Linked DNA regions of Roseateles amylovorans. The protein of the gene in region 1 interacts with the protein of each later gene in a pairwise test. Links are inferred from orthologs where the notes say so. Each region holds a gene or a part of one and is shown on either strand. Other genes may lie near its edges.

Region 1 (3,140 bases):
GGCCCAGTCCGCATCGGTTTCGGATCCGCAGACGTCCCGGAGATCCTCGTCGCCATCGCTGTTGTGGCCGGCGCCGAGGGCCACCCGGCACCGATGGCGCCCGCACCGGTTCCCGTCACGGTGAGGCGATGCGGCTGGCACGACAAAGGTCAACATCCGGTGCAAGGCCGACCCGGCCGAGCCAGGATCAGGTTCAAGCGACGTGCAGACTGAAGTACAAGATGACGAGCAATCTGAAGTACGCCCTGAAGCCCAGCGCCCCGTCCACGGTGCGATCCGTGTCGAGCGCCGTTGCTGCCTCCCCTGATCGAGCCCATCCCTTCCCCCGCATCCCGCCTCCGGCAGCGATGCGGCCGTGTCCGAACTCAACGATCCGCTACATCGCATCCCCGCTCTGACGGCACCGTCATTTCCAGTTCCCCACTCACCGGCCTCAACGGCCCGCATCCTTCCGACACCACACATCCATCCCTCCCCCTCGTACCTCGAAGTCCCCAGCAGCGCCTTGCGCGCCAGCTGTTTTCCGATCAAGCCCTTGTGAAAGGAGGCTTTATGAACCTGACCATCAGCGGCCACCATCTCGAAGTGACTCAAGCATTGCGTGAGTACGTGCTGAACAAGCTCAGCCGGGTGATCCGACACTTTGACCAGGTCGTGGACGTCAACGTCCTGCTCACGGTGGAAAAGCAAAAGGAGAAGGATCGACGCCAACGGGCCGAAGTGACCTTGCATGTGAAGGGACGGGAGATCTTTGTCGAACATTCGCACGGAGACCTCTACGCCGCCATCGACGAGTTGATGGACAAGCTGGATCGGCAGGTCTGCCGCCACAAGGATCGTGTGCAGAACCACCATCACACGTCGGCGAAGCGGCTGGACATCAGTCCTTGATCGCACCCACGGCGCGCACCCCATGACTCGCAACGCCCGCCACACCGTCACCAGCGCCTGCCGGCGTTGACGATGTGTCGTCCGAGTCAGGTCGAAACGACCTGATGTGAGCTCAAGGGGGCGCCGGTTCGGAGCCCGCCCTGCCTGCGCCTCTGCGGACGGCCAGATCCCAGGGTTAACCCCGAACAACCCCACACCCAGCGGCCCTTGCGGCCGCTTTTGCTTGGGATTACCCCGACCTGATGTTGCGATGCAGCACCAATGCCGAGGTTTTCACGAGGGTCGTCGCCGACGGCCTATCGCCGATGGCGACGGGCTTCCTATAATCCTTGCCTTCACCATGGACCTGCGCGCCTTTCGGCCGGCAGGCAGCTTTTCCCAAGCCCTGCCAACCGCTCGATTGGCGCATTGCCCGATGAACCGTCTCGCCGCCATCCTTCCTGCCAGCAACGTGCTGGTCGATGTGGACGCATCCAGCAAGAAGCGCGTGTTCGAGCAGGCGGGCTTGCTGTTCGAGAACAACCACTCGATTTCGCGCGCATCGGTCACCGACAACCTGTTCGCCCGCGAACGCCTCGGCTCCACCGGCCTGGGTCACGGCGTGGCCATTCCGCATGGCCGCATCAAGGGCCTGAAGAATCCGCTGGCCGCCGTGCTGCGCGTGCAGCAGCCGATCGGCTTCGACGCCCCCGATGACGAGCCCGTCACCCTGCTCATCTTCTTGCTGGTGCCCGAGGCTGCCACCCAGCGCCACCTCGAAATCCTCTCTGAGATCGCCGAAATGCTGTCGGACCGCGAATTGCGCGAACGTCTGAAGACCGAGCCCGAAGCCAGCGTCGTCCACCGGCTGATCGCCGACTGGGAGCCGCTCAAGTCGGTCGCCTGACCGCTCGAGCCCCCGACCGCCGCCCGCCTCTCCACCCCACCGCGCGCCGCCCCCACTTCGTGAAACCGACCTCCATCAGTGCCGACCGGCTGTTTGAAGAGCACCGGGAAGCCCTGCATTGGGAGTGGATCGCCGGCCACGCCCATCCCGAGCGCCGCTTCGACGAAGCCGCGCTGCGCGATGCACAGTCCGCCGCCGACCTCGTCGGTTATCTGAATTACATCCATCCCTACCGGGTGCAGATCGTGGGACGGCGCGAAGTCGGCTATCTCAGCCAGGCCTCCGGTGATGTGCTGGATCGACGGATCGCCCGCATCGTCACCCTGGAGCCGCCGGTCATCATCGTGGCGGACGACCAGCCCGCGCCCGACCGCCTGGTCGCGATGTGCGACCGCGCCGAGATCCCGCTGTTCACCACGGCCGAATCCGCCGGCCATGTGATCGACCTGGTGCGTGCCTATCTGGCGCATGTCTGCGCCAACCGCACCACCCGCCACGGCGTGTTCATGGACATCCTGGGCCTGGGCGTGCTGCTGACCGGTGAGTCCGGCCTGGGCAAGAGCGAACTCGGATTGGAGCTGATCTCACGCGGACACGGCCTGGTGGCCGATGACGCGGTGGATTTCTACCGCATCGCCCAGACCGCGATCGAGGGCCGCTGCCCGGATCTGCTGATGAACCTGCTGGAAGTCCGCGGCATCGGCCTGCTGGACATCAAGGCCATCTTCGGCGAGACGGCGGTGCGTCGGAAGATGCGCCTCAAGCTGATCGTGCATCTGGTCCGCAAGGAAACCATGGAGCGCGACTTCGAACGGCTGCCCTACGAGCCGCTGTATGAAGACGTGCTGGGCATGCCGGTGCGCAAGGTGGTGATTGCCGTGGATGCCGGCCGCAACTTGGCGGTGCTGGTGGAGGCCGCGGTGCGCAACACGATTCTCCAGTTGCGGGGCATCGACACCTATCGCGAGTTCGTGGAACGCCACCAGCGCGCGATTGAACAAGGCTTGAACGACGACGCCAGCTGACGGCGACGTCAACGAACGGCGCACGTCGCCACTCCGTCAGCTGTCCGAGCCGCGCCATCCGAGCCGCTGCACTTGCCGCCACGGTGGCAACCACAGCTGCCGTCAACATGGACGTGTGCGCCGCCTCGGTCCGCCGGAGCGCCCAGCAGAGGACAACCGGCCAAACAGACAGCGGGACAGCGAGACAGCAGGACAGCGCGCCTCAGCGCTCCATCTTGTGCGGGCAGTCCTTCTTCATGCAGTTCGCATACAGCGCGAGCGAATGCTCCTGCAGCGCAAAGCCGCGATCGGCGGCGATGGCATGCTGGCGCTCCTCGATCTGGGGATCGTAGAACTCT
Region 2 (3,600 bases), 3.2 Mb from region 1 along the record:
TGAACCGCGCGCCAGGGCAACCTTCCGATGACAAGTACGACAACCTGGACCTGTATGCCGCCGTCAGCGCGGGCGCGTTCTCGGCCAAGCTGTCGGTGGCTGCCACCGACTATTTCGGCCTTAACAGCACCACGTCCGGTTATGCGTACTTCAGCGCCTTGCCCGCCAAGGGCGCGTCCAAAGGCACGGCCTACCTGGACCTGAACTACGGCGTCGACCTGGGGCAGGGCGTCAGCGCCGGGCTGCATGTGGGGCACCTGTGGGTGCGTCGTTATGGCGACCTGTCCTATACCGACTGGAAGCTGGGCCTGAGCAAGGCGTTCGACCACCTGGGCGGCCTGACCGTGAGCGCCGCGCTGGTCGGCACCGATGCGGACAATGCGTTCTACCAGGCCGGCGATGCCGGCGGCCTGCGCGCCAAGCGACTGGGCGACACCGGCCTGGTGCTGGGCATCGCCCGGACCTTCTGAAGCTGACGCGACAATGTTCCGATGACCGTCTCCGACGACCGCCCCGATCCCGATGCGCTGCTGGCTCAGCTCCGCCAGCAGGAGCAGGCCCAGTCGCGCGGCCGGTTGCGCATCTACTTCGGCGCGTCGGCGGGCGTCGGCAAGACCTACGCCATGCTGCAGGCCGCGCGCCAGGCGACGGCCCAGGGGCGGTCGCCGCTGGTGGGCGTGGTGGAAACCCACGGCCGCAGCGACACCGCCGCCTTGCTGGAGGGCTTGCCGCGATTGCCGATGCGCCAGTTGGCCTACCGTGGCCATACCCTGCCGGAGTTCGACCTCGACGGCGCCCTGGCGCGGCTCAAGGGCCAGCCCGATGCGCTGATCCTGGTGGATGAGCTGGCGCATTCGAATGTCGCCGGGTCTCGTCATCCGAAGCGCTGGCAGGACGTCGAGGAACTGCTGGCCAACGGCATCTGCGTCTACACCTCGCTGAACGTCCAGCATCTGGAGAGCCTGAACGACGTGGTCGGCGGCATCACCGGCGTGCGGGTCCAGGAAACGCTGCCCGACACCTTCTTCGACCGGGCCGATGAGGTGGTGCTGGTCGACACGCCCGCCGATGAACTGCTGAGCCGCCTCAAGGCTGGCAAGGTCTACCAGGGCACGCAGGCCGAGCGGGCCGGGCAGCATTTCTTCCGCAAGGGCAACCTGATGGCGCTGCGCGAACTGGCGCTGCGCCGCACGGCGGATCGGGTGGAGGACGATGTCCAGGCCTGGCGCAGCAATGAGCGTATTGCCCAGGTCTGGAAGACCGAGGCCGCCATCCTGTGCGCGATCGGTCCCGGCGACGAGGCCGAGAGCGTGGTCCGCAGCGCGGCGCAGCTGGCGCAGCAGCTCGCGGTGAGCTGGCATGCGGTCTATGTCGAGACGCCGGCCTTGCATCGGCTGTCCGATGCCCGGCGCGAGGGCATCCTGCAGGTGGTGCGTCTGGCGCAGGATCTGGGGGCGACCTCGGCGGTGCTGTCCGGCCAGCACCCGGCCAAGGCCTTGGCGGATTACGCCCGCGAACACAACCTCTCCAAACTGCTGGTGGGCCGTGGCGCGCCGCAGCCGCGCCGATGGCGACGCCGCACCCTGGCGGCACAGCTGGCGCAGGCGGGGCCAGAGCTGGACCTGATCCAGGTGGGTGCCTCCGCCACCCAGCGGGTGAAGCGCGAGGAGCGTTCGCCGACCTTCGGATCGTCGCCGCGGCGCTATCTCTGGGCGGCGCTGTCGTGCATGAGTGTGGCGCTGGTGTGCTGGCCGCTGTCGCATCGGATCGCCAACGACAACATCGTCATGCTGTTCCTGCTGGGCGTGGTCGCGATCGCGATGCGCTGGGGCCGAGGGCCGGCGGTGCTGGCCAGCTTCCTCAGCGTGGCGCTGTTCGATTTCTTCTTCGTCGCGCCCCAGCTGAGCCTGGCAGTGAGCGATGTGCAATACGTCATCACCTTCGGCGTGATGCTGGCGGTGGGGCTGATCACCGGGCAGTTGACTGCCGGCCTGCGCTATGAGGCCCGCGTCTCGGCGGATCGCGAGGCCCGCGCCCGCGGGCTGTTCGAGCTGACCCGGGAACTGGCCGGCGCCTTGCAGACCGAGCAGGTGCTGGCGATTGCCGAGCAACAGTTGGCCCAGCAGTTCGGGGGACGCGCCTTGTTGTATGTGCTGGATGAGCAGGAGCAACTGCAGCCGTCTCCCGCGCAGCACCCCATGCCGCCTGGCGAGCAGCCGGATGCCGGCACCGCGCGCTGGGCCCTGGACCATGAACAGGCGGCCGGCCTGGGCACCGACACCCTGCCGGGCAGCCACTGGTTCTACCTGCCGCTGCGGGCGCCGATGCGCAGCCGCGGCGTGCTGGCGCTGCGCCCCGGCCAGGCGGGCGCGCTGATGCTGCCGGAACGACGCGCCCAGTTGGACACAGCGGCGCGCATCGTCGGGCAAGCCCTGGAGCGGGTGCATTACGTGGAGGTGGCGCAGGGCGCCTTGCTGCAGATCGAGTCGGAGCGGCTGCGCAACTCGCTGCTGTCGGCGCTCTCTCATGACCTGCGCACGCCGCTGTCGGCCCTGCAGGGACTGGCCGAAACCCTGGCGCAGCGTCCGGGGCTGGAGGCGGGCGTCGCGGACGCGGCCCAGGCGATCCAGCAGCAGTCGCTGCGCATCAATGCGATGGTGCACAACCTGCTCGACATGGCGCGGCTGCAGAGTGGCGCCTTGAAGTTGAATCGCCAATGGCAGCCGATCGATGAAGTGGTCGGCAGCAGCCTGCAGCTGATGGGCACCGCGCTGGCGCGCCATCGGGTGCGGCTGGACGTGCCGGCCGCCTTGCCGTTGGTGGAACTCGATGCCACGCTGGTCGAGCGGGTGCTGGCGAACCTGCTGGAGAACGCGGCCAAATACACCCCGGCGGGCAGCGAGATCCGCATCGGCGCGCGGGTCCATGGCGCCGAACTCTGGCTCGCCGTGGAGGACAACGGTCCCGGTCTGCCGGTGGGGCGCGAGGAGGCGCTGTTCGAGAAATTCACCCGCGGCCACAGCGAATCGCCGTTGCCGGGCGTGGGCCTGGGTCTGGCGATCTGCCGTGCCATCATGCAGGCCCACGGCGGCCGGATCTGGGCGGAGCGAGCGACGCCGCAGGGGGGCGCCCGCTTCTGTCTGGCCTTGCCGCTGGGCGAGCCGCCGGAGGTGCCGTCGTTCGACGAGGACGAAAGCACCGGCGCATCGCCCGCCGCAGGTCGCCTGTGAGATTCCGTTCCTCATTTCCGAACCCAGTCACGATCCATGAACCGACGCGAAACGATCCGGGAGTTCCAGCCTTGAGCGAGCCGCAACCGACCGCGCTGATCGTCGAGGACGAGCCCAACATCCGCCGCTTCGTGCGCCAGGCCCTGGAGGAGGAGGGCTGGGTGGTGCATGAAACCGGCACCTTGCGCCAAGGTCTGATCGATGCGGGCACCCGTCGACCGGACCTGGTCATCCTGGACCTGGGCTTGCCCGACGGCGACGGTCAGGACTTTCTGCAGGACCTGCGTGCCTGGTCGGCGGTGCCGGTGATCGTGCTCTCGGCCCGGAGCGCCGAGGACGACAAGATCGCCGCCCTGGACCAGGGTGCCGA

Evidence for each region.
Region 2: the proteins of ptsN (region 1) and N4261_RS11735 interact in binary tests that used the Escherichia coli proteins (3 or more experiments, as listed by UniProt). The link is inferred for Roseateles amylovorans from one-to-one orthologs.

The regions. Positions count from the first base shown.
Region 1 is NZ_CP104562.2:5,969,037-5,972,176, forward strand. The notes cover bases 215-3,041. They hold ptsN (PTS IIA-like nitrogen regulatory protein PtsN), read left to right. Parts: upstream 215-1,306; coding sequence 1,307-1,777; downstream 1,778-3,041. Other genes in these bases: hpf (ribosome hibernation-promoting factor, HPF/YfiA family), read left to right, coding at 553-891; hprK (HPr(Ser) kinase/phosphatase), read left to right, coding at 1,837-2,802; fur (ferric iron uptake transcriptional regulator), read right to left, coding at 3,005-3,041. Outside these bases: more of fur, read right to left, coding at 3,042-3,140. UniProt on the Escherichia coli protein: Seems to have a role in regulating nitrogen assimilation.
Region 2 is NZ_CP104562.2:2,772,194-2,775,793, forward strand. The notes cover bases 144-3,430. They hold N4261_RS11735 (DUF4118 domain-containing protein), read left to right. Parts: upstream 144-491; coding sequence 492-3,230; downstream 3,231-3,430. Other genes in these bases: N4261_RS11730 (TorF family putative porin), read left to right, coding at 144-470; kdpE (two-component system response regulator KdpE), read left to right, coding at 3,302-3,430. In the rest of the region: more of N4261_RS11730, read left to right, coding at 1-143; more of kdpE, read left to right, coding at 3,431-3,600. UniProt on the Escherichia coli protein: Member of the two-component regulatory system KdpD/KdpE involved in the regulation of the kdp operon. KdpD may function as a membrane-associated protein kinase that phosphorylates KdpE in response to environmental signals.